3 regions of the Alteromonas sp. CI.11.F.A3 genome follow, and region 3 is predicted to be linked to each of the others. Evidence: predicted binding sites of a transcription regulator. Region 3 holds the regulator's gene; each other region holds the start of a gene.
What was found. Region 3 encodes LexA, which represses DNA repair genes until DNA is damaged. Its sites were predicted from a motif close to TACTGTATNNNNATACAGTA; they were not measured.
Positions count from the first base shown of each region.

Region 1: a site for LexA is predicted at 3,103-3,122, ahead of imuA (translesion DNA synthesis-associated protein ImuA). Genes of this name have one in related genera too.
Region 2: a site for LexA is predicted at 1,927-1,946, ahead of recA (recombinase RecA). Genes of this name have one in related genera too.

Region 1 covers NZ_CP136708.1:83,700-89,483, reverse strand. The annotation lists gene R1T43_RS00375 (error-prone DNA polymerase) at 1-976, opposite strand, end outside; gene R1T43_RS00370 (DNA polymerase Y family protein) at 976-2,379, opposite strand; gene imuA (translesion DNA synthesis-associated protein ImuA) at 2,379-3,092, opposite strand; gene R1T43_RS00360 (hypothetical protein) at 3,223-3,738, opposite strand; gene R1T43_RS00355 (DUF885 domain-containing protein) at 3,738-5,492, opposite strand; gene R1T43_RS00350 (DUF1820 family protein) at 5,534-5,784, opposite strand, start outside.
Region 2 covers NZ_CP136708.1:3,799,451-3,805,234, reverse strand. The annotation lists gene mutS (DNA mismatch repair protein MutS) at 1-1,077, opposite strand, end outside; gene R1T43_RS16400 (CinA family protein) at 1,370-1,858, shown strand; gene recA (recombinase RecA) at 2,109-3,149, shown strand; gene R1T43_RS16390 (ATP-binding cassette domain-containing protein) at 3,371-4,177, shown strand; gene R1T43_RS16385 (ABC transporter permease) at 4,161-5,357, shown strand; gene R1T43_RS16380 (hypothetical protein) at 5,459-5,784, shown strand, end outside.
Region 3 covers NZ_CP136708.1:225,009-230,792, reverse strand. The annotation lists gene ctaD (cytochrome c oxidase subunit I) at 1-1,610, opposite strand, end outside; gene coxB (cytochrome c oxidase subunit II) at 1,620-2,732, opposite strand; gene lexA (transcriptional repressor LexA) at 3,367-3,993, opposite strand; gene R1T43_RS00970 (TonB-dependent siderophore receptor) at 4,151-5,784, opposite strand, start outside.

The sequences.
Region 1 (5,784 bases), 140 kb from region 3:
TTTTGCGGGCTTTGGCGAATTGAACAATGTCATAAATGGTAAGAAAAAAGTACTCATACTCTTGTTCACGGATTAGTGAGAGTTCTTTTTCAATAAGAGCTCTAAGAGCATCCGTCAGACCTTCTGGAAAACGCACTTTTATGCCTGCTTCTACACGCTCTCTTAAATAGGTAGTAGGCGATGTACCTTGGGGGATAATTTCAGAAGGGTATTGATAGCGTAGTTCTGCTAACGAAAACAGGCAGCCTCTCGCGACATCAATGGCATTGGAAATCCACTTTTCAGGGAATAGCTTTTTTAATTTTGAAACCGTACGCAGGCTACGCTCAGCATTACTTAGAGCTGCTCGCCCCAATTTGTCTACTTGAGTATGTGCTTGGGTGGCATGAAGAACATGTTGAAGTGGTAGGCTATCTACATGGTGCATAAGCACACCAGTACAAGCAATAATAGGAAACTCAAATTTTTCCTGTAGTTGTGTGTAAGTCGCAAATCGATGATGATCATAGCCATCAAGTAAACGTTGTGCGCCTATGTACGTTGTTATATTGGGTTGGCTGATTAGCCAAGTCGCCCAGTAATTATTTTTTTCTTCCTGAGTATTGGGAAGCCATATAAAAATGCAGTGACGAATGGTTCGTAAATCCCACTCTGCAAGTTGATACTCACCCTTTTGGCTGCGCCTTCTGGCATTTGTAATTATGCGACAAAGCTCGGTATATGCCACTTTATTAGGGCACAGTAATATAAAAGACAAGGTATCATCGAAGCGAAAATAGCTGCCGACAATGAGCTTAATAGGGAGTTTTTGCTGTGTGATTTCAGCATAAGCTCGCACTACGCCCGCCACAGAACATTCATCGGTAATAGCTAACGCTTCGTATCCAAGAAAAGAGGCGGTAGTCACTAGCTGTGCAGGCGAAGACGCCCCTGTTAAAAAGCTATAGTGGCTCTGACAGAAAAGTTCGCTATACATTAGCTGTATACGCCTTGTGTCCACCAACAGGCATTTACGTCTTTAAAGACGAGCAAGCGTACACCATGATTGGTTTCGGCGATAAAATAATCTTTCTGGCTAGCCGCGCTACTCCACCACTGCGTTTGAAGTCGTATAGGTCCAAAGCAAATACGTGTCGCTTGGTTAAGGGGCATGGGACGCTTAAACAAAAACGCCGGAGTTATATCGGCTGCATAGGCGGGCGTAATTTCCTCCACCTGATTAATTGTCATACCTTCAAAGGTATGGCTGTTACCCGCTTTAGGATGAAGGGTGCTGTCATCACCTAATTTTGCTTTTAACCTTCCAATAAGTTGTTTTTGTGCCACTGAAGTAAATCGATGGGAAAAAAAATCATTTCCATCGTTTTCAATGGGCTCGAATTGCTGGCAGGTTAGGGATATAGCGATAGCGGGCTCGGGCAGCAAGAGGGTTTCAACTTTAAGCTCAACCAGCGCTAACCAGTCTTTCTGCGTGGCAAAAGGCATAGCACCATTTACCGCTATAGATAAGGGCTCTGCTTCTCTGAAATGCACCTGAAAAAGAATAGATGGCGTGAGTAAATTGCGTGCGCGTAAGTAGTGTTCTAACGTAATGAGTAGCGCTTTAATGCTTGGCAATAAGTGTTGCGTATTTTCCACTTCATACGATAAATTTTTTAACTGCTTGAAGCTTATCGATGGCCTGAATAAAACGTATTTTGGAAAGGTTTCCCCCCGCAGTGCGGTTAAATAGCGAATAGTATCGTTTGAAAATCGTTGCCCAAGTTCATGGACGGGGAGTTTAAGTAGTTGGCCTATCTGCCTAACACCGACTTTAGCAAGGGTATCAATGGTTTTCGAATCTAGCGAGGTTTGTTCTAGCTTACACTGGGACAATAGCAGAGTTATGTCTTCTTTATTATCGGTATAGCGATTGGTTTTATTTTTAGCGAGAAGGCGTGCTGCATCCACCCCCCATGCAGTGGCGAAGTAAAAGTGAATACCAGCAGAATGTAGTTCGTTTGTAAGTACATGCCATAAAGCATCAATACCACCGTAATACTGCAGTAAATTGTCTAGTCGAATAGCAATGGCGTTGTGAGCATCAATCACAATATCTGATGCGAGTGGGTATAACCGATGTGCAAGAAATAGAAGGGTCTCTTTTTCGGTATCACGATTAAACGCTAAAATGTGCACGTGAGGACAGAGCGCTGCGGCCTGTGCAAGGCCTTGACCACATTCAACACCTTCGTTTATAGCCTGAGAATTAGCTTGCACTACTTGGTTGCCCTGCTCGTGATAAACCACAGTGGGTATTTCATCTTCTGTGAATCCGCCATCTTTTTTATGGGAGTCAAGAGTTAACTGATAGCAGTAAAAGTAAGCCCATAGCATCATTAAATCACCGAGTGTAATGCTGGCTCGGTGTTCTTATTATTTTGCATGGCCGATTGAATGGCGCGGTTGTTAGGGGTCCATGAATGGGGGATCACAATATCGGTTACGGGCCATCCATGACGCTGTTTAATAATATTAACAACCAATTGCGCATCGCGAATATGCAGACTTAAATCTAGGGTAATTGGAAAAGAAGCACTTTGTTGATTAGGGGAAGTAAACAGTAAGCATAGTGTATCGTTATGCGATGCCGCCACTTGCAAACGCCGCGCTGCTTTTGCATCCATGGTGTTATTCCAAAGCAATACACAATGACAAGCTGCACTTTTTAAGCATTGCTCTGCTGCCCACAAGGCTTCTTGATCTGTTTTTGGAAGCACAACGATGACTTGTTCTAAGTCTACGCCTAAGCTGCTTAGCCAGGGCGCTTGGAGCTGGGCAGGTGGCTTTATAAATACACGCAGTTTATGAGTGCGATGCGCAGTCAAAATATGTTTAAAAAGCGTGATTTCTCCAATACCCGTTAACGACGCAACTCTTACGACGCCTGATGTGGCGATACCACCGTGCAGGGCTTCATCCAATACATGATTACCCAGCAAAAACTTGTTTTCGCTTACAGGCTTCTCTCGAGCTCGCCATATATGAGGGTGCTTATCAAAAAGCGCTGCCTTTGAACGAGCTTCATTAATGGGTGAAATAGGAATATTCATAACACTATAATGCTGTATGTATGTACAGTATTATAGTGTAGAGGTTTGTCTTTTCAAGATGGGTTAAATAGTTAAGGCTGTGAGGGCATCTAACTATTTGAAAAAAATGCTTAAATAATTACTCAAATAATTACGCCGTACTGGCATCGCTGCTAGCAGGGCTTTTTTTAGTGTTACCGCCCACCGAGCTGGTAATTAACTGGCAGGCCGCAATAAAGCCATCAGCGCTGTTTTTAGACCAAGCCATACGAATGGGGCCGGGCATTTCTTTAATCACGTCTCGCACATCGCTTTGTGATACATCGGTGCTGCTTAATGCTGAATCCAACGCTTCTTCTAACGTAGCGCCTTTTTCACAACACGCCATTACGATACTAGAGAAATTAAGCATAAGCGGCATAAGAGCAGTATGTTGTTGCTGACTTATCAGGCGGCTTTTGTAGGCACTTTCGATGCGCGCTGCATATGTCTTTTCTAATGCATCAGTGACGAGCACTAAATTCTTATAAGCATGATTAACTTTATTACCATTTTGTTTTGCAGATGAGCGCGTAAGCGTAAGCTCTCGTTGTAGCGTTTGCACACGAAGCGCTAAATAAATCAAAAACAGGACAAGCAGCCCTATGATCCCAAATGCAAATATCATTATCTTGCCGCCTTTTGTTCTTCTATGAATTGGATGATTTTTTGCTCTAAAATGAATAATGGCACAGAGCCATTTTCTAATACTGCTCGGTGAAATTTACGTACGTCGAAATGCTGCCCTAGCGCAGTTTCAGCCTTCTCACGCAACGACTTTATTTTTATTTCACCAATCTTATAAGATAGGGCTTGAGCTGGCCATGATATATATCGGTCAATCTCGGTATTTACATTATGCTCTGACAAAGCCGTATTGGACATCATAAAATCAACCGCTTCATCTCGGCTCCATCCCATGGTGTGCATGCCGGTATCTACGACAAGACGACACGCACGCCACATTTCATAGCTTAAGCGGCCAAAATTATCATAAGGGTCTTCATACATTCCTGCTTCAATTCCTAAAAATTCAGAATACAAACCCCAACCTTCACCAAAAGCTGAAATATAAGTGTTACGTCGAACCATGGGTAAATTTTCTAATTCCGCAGCTAAAGATATTTGCAAATGATGCCCAGGAACCGCCTCGTGCAAGGTAAGAGCTGGAAGGGCATAAAGCGGACGCTTGTCCAACGCATAAGTATTTACCCAGTAGTAACCAGGTTGATCGTCTCGACTAGGGTGAATATAACGACCCGTGGTGTACTTCGGGGCAATACTATCGGGTACAGGGGCAACGCCATAGGGTGTGCGAGGTAAATATTCAAAGAGAGATGGTAATTTTGCGTCCATCTTTTTCGCAATAAATGAGGCCTCTTTAAGTAGATCTTCTGCGCTGGTGGCATAAAATTGCGAATCTTCACGTAAAAAGGTAATGAATTCATTAATACTGCCATCGAATTCAAGGCTATCTACCACGCTTTGCATTTCAGTTCGAATTCGATTCACTTCTTTTAAGCCAAGAGAATGAATGTCTTCGGGGCTCATATCTGTAGTGGTGTAGTGCTTGGCGCGGTTAGCGTAATAAGCTTTGCCATCAGGCCACTCGTTAGCAGCAATGGCGGCTCGGGCGCCGGGAATATATTCATCAACCATGAAGTCATAAAATGCTTGGTAAGCAGGGAAAACGCTGGTGGTAATGGCTTGTTGGCCTAGTTGGGCTAACGCAGCTTGTTGTGAAGCATCAATATGTTTTGGAAATCGAGTAAATGGACTGTAGAACCCACTTTTCTTTGGATCGTCCATAATATAAGCGGCTACCGCATCTTCGAAGCCTTCAAGAACCACTTTAGGTTGGGTGTAACCCTCTTTTAGTCCTTGGCGCATATAGGTGATTTGTTGTTCAAAGTAGGGTTTAAGTGCATCCAAACGAGACAGGTAGGCATGATAATCCTCCACCGTTTTAAATACAGATAAATTTGGCAAGGATGCCATGGCACCATGAAAACCGTATTCGGAGTTAATGGGGACAAGATAAGCGCGAAAGTGATATTGGCTAATATAATTCTCTAGCCGATACTGCTGCATAAGCAACGAGATAAAAGCGTCGTCAGATAGGTTTTCCTTAGAATACGCTTTCAATGCATTACGGTACGCTCGCCATTGTTGATCTTGAGTGGCTAAGCCTTGTGGTGAAATATCTGGTAACTTGTTATTTTGCGAACTGTCACCTTGTCTCGAGGCTAGAAGCGGGGAAACACTTAGTTCGTATTTCCAAATTTCATCTAACAACGCATAAAACGACTTATCCTCATTGGTGCTGGCCAACGACGTAAAGCTAGTAAATGCGAGTATAAAAATCAACAAATAACGGTACATGGAAGCCTCCGGTAACCTTAGACCGGATTATCCACGGTGGGTTACTCTTTGTTAGGTGTATAAATTGGGCTAGGGAAAGGCATCACTTTATCAGACTTATTATCTAATTTAGTAATTTTGGCTGTGCCTTTTTTACTGACCGCATCAATTCGAAGGATGTTATGCATAGGAATATAAGTGCTGGTGACGTCTGCGAACTCTGATTTGAGTTTTTCATGGCTGGGATCTACTACTATGCCAGTATGGGTATCCCACACAAATTCTCCAATTTCCACGAATCCAAATAAGCCAC
Region 2 (5,784 bases), 1.1 Mb from region 3:
GTTTTTGAGCCTAGCGAAATCCCTAGGTCTTGCTGAACGTAATGCCAACCGTGCCATTATGCGTTCAATATCACCAATGGTTTTTAAATGGCAGCGAATAGCATCTGGCTCATTGTCGATTAGTGCTTCTATAGCATCTTGTCGGTTATGTAATTCGTGCTGGTCGGTGATAGGAGAATGAATATAGCGCTGAAGCAACCGGCTACCCATAGCGGTAGTGGTAGTATCCATTACGCTAAATAGAGTGTTTTCAATACCGCCGGCTAAATTGTGGGTAAGTTCTAAGTTTCTGCGGGTTGCAGCATCTAGCTGTACACGGCTGTCTTGTTGTTCTTTTTGAATACGGCGAATATGAGGCAGCGCGGTACGCTGGGTATCTTTCACATATTGAAGTACACAACCCGCGGCGCCAATGCCTTTGGTTAAATCTGATACCCCAAACCCTGCCAGCTCTTTGGTTTGAAACTGAGCGGTTAATTGTTCGGTGGCGGTATCGATATCGAATTCCCACTCGGGACGACGGCGCAAGCCTTTACGCTGTTCAATCAAGGGTAAGCTTTCAAACCCTTCAGGATAAAGTAATTCAGCAGGGTTAATTCGTTGAAGTTCACCTAGTAAAGCATCGTCGGTGTCGCACTCAACCACTACAAAACGGCCACTGGTCACATCTAATGTAGCCACGCCATAATGCATACTGTGGCCGCATACTGCGGCTAGTACATTATCGCGGCGTTCCTCTAATAAGGCTTCATCGGTAACCGTACCAGGGGTAACGATGCGCTGAACCTGACGTTCAACTGGGCCTTTACTGGTAGCAGGGTCGCCTACTTGTTCGCAAATGGCTACCGACTCACCCAGTTTAACTAAGCGTGCTAAATAGCCTTCCACCGCGTGGTAAGGAACACCAGCCATGGGGATAGGATCGCCACCGGATTTACCCCGTGCGGTTAACGATATATCAAGCAGTTCTGCGGCTTTCTTGGCATCATCGAAAAACAACTCGTAAAAGTCGCCCATACGGTAAAACATAAGAATGTTAGGGTGCTGCGCCTTTATCGTTAAATACTGGCGCATCATAGGAGTGTGTGATTCCAAAAAATGCCTCGTGCTTTTTTATTGCTGATACTTGCGATAACTCAATTTGTTATATTAACAGAAGAATTATTAACAGAAGAGTGATTAAAAGAGCAGGGATGCTAAAATAATCGCTTTTCACGTTTGCTGTGTATTATTGATATGAGTACGGAATTTTCAACCATTTCCTAATTTCATTAATAGATTGATAGCTCACACCTGTAAGCACATCAGCACAGTTTAACGCCTTTCGGCCAAAGCTGATAACAGCGCCCATAGCGATAAAAGGACATTCATGGTATCTGACAATACAACAGAGATGGTGACTGCGTTAGGTAATGCCCTTCGCCGTAAAGGCTGGACGGTTTCAAGCGCAGAATCTTGCACAGGGGGAGGAATTGCGTTCGCGTTTACCAGTATTGCTGGCAGTTCGGACTGGTTTAATCAAAGTTGGGTGACGTATTCAAACGACGCTAAAATGCGTGAATTAGCCGTAAAGCCTGAAACCTTAAATGCGCATGGTGCGGTGTCGGTGCAGACCGTAGAAGCGATGGCGGCGGGTGTTAAGCACAAAAGCGGCGCGAATGTCGTGGTAACCGTAAGCGGTATTGCAGGCCCAGGTGGTGGCAGCGAAGAAAAACCGGTGGGTACGGTTTGGTTTGGGTTTATCTGCGGCGAAAAGACTGAAGCCATTAAGCAGGTTTTTGCTGGAGACCGAGAGACTGTTCGCCTGCTTGCAATAGAATTTGCAATTACTCACCTACTGGCAATGTTAGCTGATTGATTAGATGATTATTCAAGAAGCAGCTAATAAGAACCTAATAAGCAAAATAAAATGAAAACTCCGGTTGAAACTGTATGCTTGTACAGTATAGAATGCATGCAACACTTGGTAAGGTGTCGTTAAGTAAATGTTGATGCAATAAATGCTAGCTGTATTGATGAATGATGCTGTTAGTAAAGGTTGCAAAGGCCGCTTCAACAAAGACATCACCAACTAAAGAATTTAACCGCTAATCCTAGAGGATATTGATGTGGACAGTAATAGATCTAAAGCTTTAAGTGCCGCACTTGGGCAAATTGAAAAGCAGTTCGGTAAAGGCGCTATTATGCGTTTAGGCGACAACCAAGCGATGGACATTGAGGCTATCTCTACAGGTTCACTCACCATTGATATCGCTTTGGGCATAGGCGGCTTGCCATGCGGTCGTGTGGTAGAAATTTACGGGCCTGAAGCATCGGGTAAAACGACACTTACCTTGCAGGTAATTGCAGAAGCTCAGAAGAAAGGTAAAACTTGTGCCTTCGTAGATGCTGAGCACGCGTTAGACCCAATTTATGCATCAAAACTTGGTGTTAACATTGATGAACTTTTAGTTTCTCAGCCTGATACGGGTGAACAAGCGCTTGAAATTTGTGACATGCTGGTTCGCTCTGGCGGTGTAGATGTAGTTATTGTTGATTCGGTTGCAGCCCTTACACCAAAAGCGGAAATTGAAGGCGACATGGGTGATTCACACGTTGGTTTACAAGCGCGATTAATGTCGCAAGCATTGCGTAAACTTACTGGTAACATCAAGCGTTCAAATACTTTGTGTATCTTCATTAACCAAATTCGTATGAAAATTGGTGTGATGTTCGGTAGCCCAGAAACAACAACGGGTGGTAACGCACTTAAGTTCTACTCTTCTGTTCGTTTAGATATCCGTCGTATTGGCGCAGTTAAAGAAGGCGACGAGGTAGTAGGTAACGAAACTCGCGTTAAAGTTGTGAAGAACAAAGTAGCACCACCGTTTAAGCAAGCTGAGTTTATGATTCGCTACGGTGAAGGTATCAGTAAAGAAGCTGAGCTTATCGACTTAGGTGTTAAGCAAAAATTGGTTGATAAAGCTGGTGCTTGGTACAGCTATAAAGGCGACCGTATTGGTCAGGGTAAAGCGAACGTAATGAAGTTCTTGAAAGAAAACCCAGCTATTGCCGATGAGATTGAAAAACAAATTCGCGCTGAGCTACTTTTACCTAAAACAGTGAAAGTAGAAGAAGCACCTGCTGCAGAAGATGATGCTCAGCAGTAACTCGCAACGTACTATCTGTAATAGATAGTCGCGAATCGTGTTCTTTAAAAGCCCACCAAATGGTGGGTTTTTTTGTGCTCGAAAAACATACTTCTTAACATTTTAATTCCATACTCTGCATTGAATTAAAATAAAAAAACAGTAAAGCTGTAATAAAAATAGAAAGGCAAAGACTAGTACGGTAAGCATTCGATTTAAATAATAAAAAAAGGGAAGGGATAATGATTGAAATATCTAGTCTTGCTAAACGCTTCGAGGTGGAAAACCCCAAAAAGCTAAGTGAGCAAGAAAAAAAGGATCCACGGTTAAAAGGACGCTACTTTCAATCAGTGAAAGATGTTTCGTTTTCATGCGGTCAAGGAGAAGTGCTTGGTTTACTAGGGCCTAACGGAGCAGGGAAAACCACCACGTTACGCATGCTTTCAACGGCACTAAAACCAGATGGCGGTACTGTAATAATTGATGGTGAAGATGTACTTGCCAACCCAATTATTGCACGTAAGAAAATAGGCTTTCTATCTAGTTCAACCGGCTTGTATGGCAGGCTGACGGGGCGAGAAAATATTGCTTATTTTGGCGAATTGCACGGGCTAGGTAAATCAACCATTTCTGCACGTATTGAAGAAATGGCTGATTTACTCGATATGCAAAGCTTTTTAGATAGACGTGCAGAAAATTTCTCCTCGGGTATGAAACAAAAAACAGCTATCGCCCGTGCTGTCATTCATGAACCTTCCCTAGTAGTGCTTGATGAACCCACCACTGGTTTAGATATTATGGCTACTTCTACAGTGATGGACTTTATACAACGACTTAAAGACAAAGGAACGCCGGTTATTTTTTCGACCCATCATTTAGATGAAGTTCAAATGCTTTGCGACCGCGTAACGGTGATTAATCAAGGTGAGACTGTATTTAACGATTCCCTTGCCGCTTTCAGTGCGCTATCGGGCGGACAAATGCATAAAAGTTTCTTACAAACATTAAAATTGGATACTGGGGAGGTGGGCAATGTGGTTAATCTTTAAGAAGGAATTCAAAGAGTTATTGCGCGACCGCAAAACCATTATCTTTATGATTGTATTGCCCTTGCTGCTTTTCCCATTAATTTTTGGTGTAGCCATGTTTTTCATGAATTCCGCCACTGAAAAAGCTGAAAACGTAGTATTGAAATATGCCATTGTGGGCGAGCAATATGCACCAGAGATGTCGAGGCAGTTTGCTAGCGCAAGTGACAAATTTACGGTGGTGGATATTCAAGATGAAGCCGACTACGCCAAGCTCATTAAAAATGAAACGGTAGATTTTGTTTTAGTCATCCCTGAAAGCTTCAACAGTGATGTGCTTGCTTCTGGACAGCATAAACTGCAATTGTATTTAAATGATGCTGGTTTAAATAAAGTAATGGGGCGAGTCTCTGAAATTGTTGATATTCACACCGATGAATTTCAAAAGTCAGCCTTTGCCAAACTGGGTTTAGACGAGAATCAGCAAAAGGCATTATTGGCGCCAATTGTCATTGAAAAAGAAAACATAGCGGATGATCGTGAAGTTTGGGGTGAGCGTCTGGGTGGGTTATTACCTTATTTCATTTTCATTCTATGCCTGCAAGGGGCTATGGCACCAGCATCTGACTTAGGCGCTGGTGAAAAGGAGCGTGGTACATTAGAGACATTGCTAATATCACCAATGGATCGCTACAAACTTGTGCTGGGTAAATTCTTAACCATCGGTTTAGCGGGGCTAATTACTGCGCTTATCACCGTTTCTTCTATGGCCATATGGGGCATTGTCTTATCGCAAGGAATGGCCATTGAGTTTGTGGCTGAAGTAATGGCAATGATAGGTATGATTGATTTTGTACTAATCTTCCTAATGCTAATACCGGTAGTCGCCATATTTGCCGCAGTATTATTATCAATGTCTATTTATGCACGATCGTTCAAGGAAGCTCAAAGTTACATGGGCGCCTTGGTGATGGTAGTGGTTTTTCCTGTGCTAATTGCCATGATGCCAGGTGTTAAATTAGAAGGTGGTTGGATTTGGGTGCCACTTACCAATGTTGCATTAGCGATGAAGGAGTTATTTAAAGGCACTATGGATTACTTTGCCTTGTTCGGTATATTCACATCTACCGTCGCTATTGCCGCCGCACTGATCACATTTTGTGTGTACTGGTTTAACAAAGAGAAGGTATTGTTTAGGTAACGTTTATAGTGTTTTAGCCTTATCTTGAACTTCATTGTGATTTAAGTCAGTATGGATTTTAAACAATGATGTAATTGTATTGCTGATAGGATATCAAGCTAATGTCAATTAAAAGTAAGATAGATAAGGCGCTCTTAATTCTTAAACACCCGAGCGTATTGTTAGGAAAGCAAAACTACATTCTAATTTTAAGTCATATGCGAAGTCGGTCTTCCCTGTTGTCGCATGTACTGGGTAGTCATGGTGAAGTGTGTGGGTATGGTGAACTTCATTATGACTACCCTAAAAAAAGTTCGCTTATAAAAATGCACGTTGAATTGTTAAAAGACACAGGGCAATCAACAACGAAAGGCTTTTTTTTAGACAAGTTGCTACATAACAGTTTTGTTGTTTCAAATGAGATTCTAGAAAGAAGCAATGTACATAT
Region 3 (5,784 bases):
TTAACAACCGGCGGCGTTTCAAAGGTGTGATAGGGTGCTGGAGAAGGTATTTCCCACTCTAGTCCCTCAGCACCTTCCCACACTTGAGCAGATACTGGCTCACCTTGCTTCTTACAGGCCTTAATTAACAATGCTAAGAAGATGAGCTGCGACAACCCAAAGGCAAAGCCGCCAAGGCTTATCCATTTGTTAAAGTCAGCAAATTGTAAGGCGTAGTCAGGAATACGACGTGGCATACCAGCTAGCCCCACAAAGTGCATAGGGAAGAACAACACATTTACCGACACAAGTGAGCACCAGAAATGCCATTTTGCGAGCCCCGTGTGGTACATTTTTCCTGTCCACTTGGGTAACCAATAGTACACCGCAGCCATAATCGAGAAGATGGCACCGGTGACCAGAACGTAATGGAAGTGTGCGACCACGAAATAGGTATCGTGGTATTGGAAATCGACGGGCACGATGGCCAGCATTAATCCTGACAGGCCCCCAATGGTAAACAATACGATAAACGCAATGGCAAACATCATGGGCATTTCAAAGGTAAGAGAGCCGCGCCACATGGTCGCCACCCAGTTGAACACTTTCACGCCTGTTGGCACCGAAATAAGCATGGTGGCAAACATGAAGAACATTTCCATATACACCGGCATACCGGTGGTAAACATATGGTGAGCCCACACCACAAAAGACAGCAGCGCAATAGAGCCTGTGGCGTACACCATTGAGGCATAGCCGAACAGCTTCTTCCTAGAAAATGTAGGGACAATTTGAGAGATAATACCAAAGGCTGGCAATATCATTATGTACACCTCGGGATGCCCAAAGAACCAGAAGATATGCTGGAACATAACGGGGTCACCACCACCTGCCGCATCAAAGAAGCTGGTGCCGAAGAACTTATCTGTCAGCACCATGGTGACAGCCCCCGCCAAGACCGGCATTACTGCAATAAGTAAGAAAGCAGTGATGAGCCAAGTCCATACGAATAAAGGCATTTTCATCCACGTCATGCCAGGGGCACGCATATTGAAAATGGTCACAATGACGTTAATCGCCCCCATAATGGATGAGATACCCATAATATGTACCGAGAACACAAACAACGCCGTCGAGTCGCCGCTGTAGGTGGTAGAAAGCGGTGCATAGAAGGTCCACCCAAATGCTGGGCCGCCCCCCTCTAAAAAGAGCGAGCTAAGTAATATCAGAAAGGCACCGGGTAATATCCAGAAACTCCAGTTATTCATTCGCGGCAGAGCCATATCTGGTGCACCTATCATCATAGGAATTAGCCAGTTTGCGAGCCCCGTAAAGGCTGGCATTACCGCACCAAATACCATGATAAGGCCGTGCACCGTGGTCATTTGGTTAAAGAAGTTTGGCTCAACAATTTGTAATCCAGGCTGAAATAGCTCAGCGCGGATCACCATTGCCATGGCGCCACCAATTAAAAACATGATAAAGGCGAACCATAAATACAAGGTGCCTATATCTTTGTGGTTAGTGGTAAACAACCATCGGGTTATTCCTTTTGGAATATGACTATGATGGTCATGATCTTCGTGATGCGCCGAGGTATCCGGCGCAATGACATCAGTTGCTTTACTCATTACGCACTCCTAGTTCCCATTAACGACGGCATTAACATCTTTGGCCTGCACCATATCGCCCGTGTTATTACCCCACGCATTTCGCTCGTAGGTCACCACAGCCGCAATGTCTTTCAGGCTTAACATTTTTCCGAACGCCTGCATGGCCGTTCCGGTTTTACCGTTTAACACAATATCGATATGGGCAGTTTGGTCTTCAAGAACCATCTCACTGCCTTTAAGCGCAGGAAAAACGCCAGGTAACCCTTCGCCGTTAGGCATATGGCAAGCTGCACAGGTGGCGTTATAAACCCGCTTGCCTTCATCCATAAGTTCATCCATCGACATATTCATTGACAGTAAACGTTGCTCTTCTTCTTTCGCTTGGCGAGCGGCTTCTTCTTGTTCATCCATCCACGCATCAAATTCGGCAGGCTCTTTAGCGATGACCACAACTGGCATGAAGCCATGATCTTTTCCGCAAAGCTCGGCGCACTGCCCACGATAAATACCAGGCTCGTTTACCTTTGCCCAAGACTCATTGATAAATCCGGGGTTAGCATCTTTTTTCACCGCAAAATCTGGTACCCACCACGAGTGAATAACGTCATCTGAGGTAATAAGAAAGCGCACTTTTTGCCCTGTGGGGATCACCAGTGGACGGTCGACCTCAAGCAAATAATTCGCGCCTTTCTCGAATTTGTTTTCAATTTGTTCTCGCTGAGTTGCCATTAACGAATAGAACTCAACGTCTCTGTCCATATATCGGTAATGCCACTTCCACTGAGATCCAGTTACGACAACAGTAAGATCGGGCTCACTGGTATCTTCCATCGCAATAAGGGTTTTGGCCGCAGGAATAGCCATTAGAATAAGAATAATGAAAGGGACTACGGTCCATGCAATTTCCACTTTTACATTTTCGTGGAAGTGAGCGGGTTTCGCCCCTCTGGATTTACGGTGTAAGTACATTGAGGCAAACATAACCCCAAAAACCGCAACGGCAATTGCGATACAAATAAAGAACATCAACATATGGAGGTCGTATACTTGACCACTTATGTCGGTTGCGCCTCGGCGCAAATTTATGGAAGAGCCTTCGCCCGTTGCTACATCAGCAAACAGTAGTGGCGAGGTAAGCAAAAGTGGAAGCCCGCAGAGCCACTTTGCCGCTTGTGTCGTTACTCGTTTCACTCAACACCTCCGTTATAACAGAAGCATTACGCACTGGTTGCGCTGCGCTTCTGGCAACTGATACCCGAAATCCAACTTTTAACTGAAAGACCTAGCCTTAGTTGTAAAGCAAAGTTACAGCTATTGTTATTATTTTGTTAAATACAGTATAAGAATTGCTCAATAAAACGCACAAGTCTAGTCTTTTCTAAGAAAAAACAATTACAGCGTTCAATTTTTAACCAAAAGTTGTATGTAAGAGAAATGACTCACGTCACAGCGTATGGACGCTATACGGGTAATTAGTGTGCCCGTTTGAAACGCTCATTTTGAACGAGATAGGCAAATAGAAGATGGCTATAAGTTTCTTATAATCAAAAGGTAGTCACTTAATAGTGAATGTTTTTCAAACAGAATAGATGACTGAAATAGTATTCGCTAGTACCAAAAAGGGTGACATAAATAGAAGATAAAATGTGGGAGCCAGATCTGCTGGCTTTTAAGGTATTTCTTAGGCTTAAACAAGATTATTGTACAAGCAAGGTATATTAAACATACAAAAAAGCGGCCTATAAGCCGCTTTCTTTATTAAATAGCTAAAAGGTTACATCCAGTCAGCATTTCGAATAACACCAACGGCAATCCCTTCAATGGAAAAAGGCTCTGAAGCTAAGTCGACCTTAATAGGAGAGAATTCATCATTTTCAGCATGAAGTAATACTTCGCGACCACGCTTTTCAAGGCGTTTAACGGTAACGTCTTCATCAACACGTGCTACTACCACTTGCCCATTATGGACATCCGTAGTGCGGTGCACGGCTAACAAGTCACCATCAAGTATACCTATGTCTTTCATACTCATACCGCTTACACGAAGTAAGAAGTCAGCGTGAGGCTGAAACAGAGCAGGGTCGACCTTATAGTGAGATTCAATATGCTCTTGCGCTAAAATAGGCTCGCCCGCAGCTACTCGGCCAATAAGAGGTAGCCCTTCTTCTTCAGGAGCTTCATCTTCAAGGGGGATATTTAATTTAATACCACGGGAAGTACCTGGAAGAATTTCAATGACCCCTTTTCGGGCCAATGCTTTTAAATGTTCTTCAGCGGCATTCGCAGAGCGAAAACCTAAATGACGGGCAATTTCTGCACGGGTAGGCGGCATGCCAGTTTCGAGCATGGTTGTTTTTATAAGCTCGAGAACTTCTGTTTGTCTTGCTGTGAGTGGGCGCATAAAAGACCTGTCTGTCTATACAGTTCCTGTAAGTATATACACCTAAAAGGAAATGACAAGCACAAAGCTTGACTAAGCATGATTTTTAATTAGCGCTAGCCTTAACGAAAAAAGCGGCCATGAAGGCCGCTTTGTATATCACTACTATTTGTAGTAGTTAGAACTTATATTGCAAGCTTACACGGGCATTAAGCGGCTCGCCGGTAGCAATATTATTGTCATTATGCGCTGACGGGAAATAATCTTCGTCGAATAAATTTTCCACGTTAAGCTGAATTTTAACATCTTCGCTGTAATCGTAATAAAGTGCAGCGTCTACACGAACGAAATCAGGTAATTCAACGGTGTTATTTAATGACGCGTATTGCTCTGATTGATAAATCACGCCTAATGCAACACGCCACTTGTCGTTTACTTCGTACTGGTTCCATAACGTCAGCATATGCTCTGGAAGCTGTGCTAAATCACGGTTCGCCAATGTGCCATCTACAATTCGGCCCATTTCTTCACCATCGAGGTTGCTATAACCAGCATTGATTGCCCAACGCTCTGAAAGTTTGCCCACCACCTGCACTTCAAAACCTTTGGTTTCGGTACCGGTTAAAATAGACGCTTCTGGATTGTTAGGATCTTGCGCTGTACCGTTTTCACGTTCAACTTCAAATGCCGCTGCTGTCACGCTTAGCGAGTCAGTGAGATTCCATTTAACACCAATTTCCTTATTTTCAAACTCTTCTGCTTCCAGCGCTTGGCTTGAAAGCGAGAGCGAAAGGAATTGATCACCAGAACGAGGCAAGAACGATTTACTGTAACTGGCGTAAATCGATACTGATTCCGCTGGCTTGTAAATTACACCAGCGCGAGGCGACACTTGTGAATCAGAGCTTGATAGAAAACCATCGTTACCGTCGTCAGCACCGTTTGCTACTTCAATGCTATCTACCACATCGATATCAAAATTGTCGTAGCGAAGACCGGCCACCACAATCCAATTATCGTTAAGCTTAATTTCATCTTGTACGAAAGCTGAAGTAAAGGTGACTTCTGATGCACGATCTCTTACCGGGTCTGTTAGCGTCATTGAAGGAATAACGAGTGGATCGCTAAACACGAAGGATACTTGGTCGTCTTGGCTATCGGCAAAAAACGCATCACGGCGCGCGTTTTCTGTATCTTGACTGCCGTACTCCATTCCCGTCAGTAAGGTATGGTTAATATCACCCGTGGCAAACTGCCCAATAAGGTTTAATTGAACCAACGCATTCTCACGAGTAGTGGTATCACGATACCCGTCTAAGGTAACCGTACCTGCATCAGCATCAAAATTAACGGGGTACAAGTTTTGATAAGCTTTATCATAGTCAGCAAACTGAACGGTACCGTTTAAGTTCCAATGTTGCGATAGTGCGTGATCAACACGCACACGGGCAATATGCGCTTCAAGCGTGGTATTGTTGAAGTCGGGATCACCAAAGTAGGTATCGTCATAGCCTTCTAGCGGCGCACCATCTAATGAAGGGATACCTCTATCTACTAACCGGTCATCGTTTACGTATTCGTAAGATGCTACAACCGTGGTGTCGTCGGAAGCCATCCATGTGTAGGTAGGGTTAATGGCGTAACGTTCACCATCTTTAAAATCACGATGATTATCAATACTGTCAAACACACCATTAAAACGAAAAGCATTGTTCGCATCTATGGCTTTATTGGTATCTACACTAATAGAGCCAGCGCCAAAGGTATCTATACCTGCTGACAGTGTGGTGAAGTCTTCTGCGCTACTGGCCA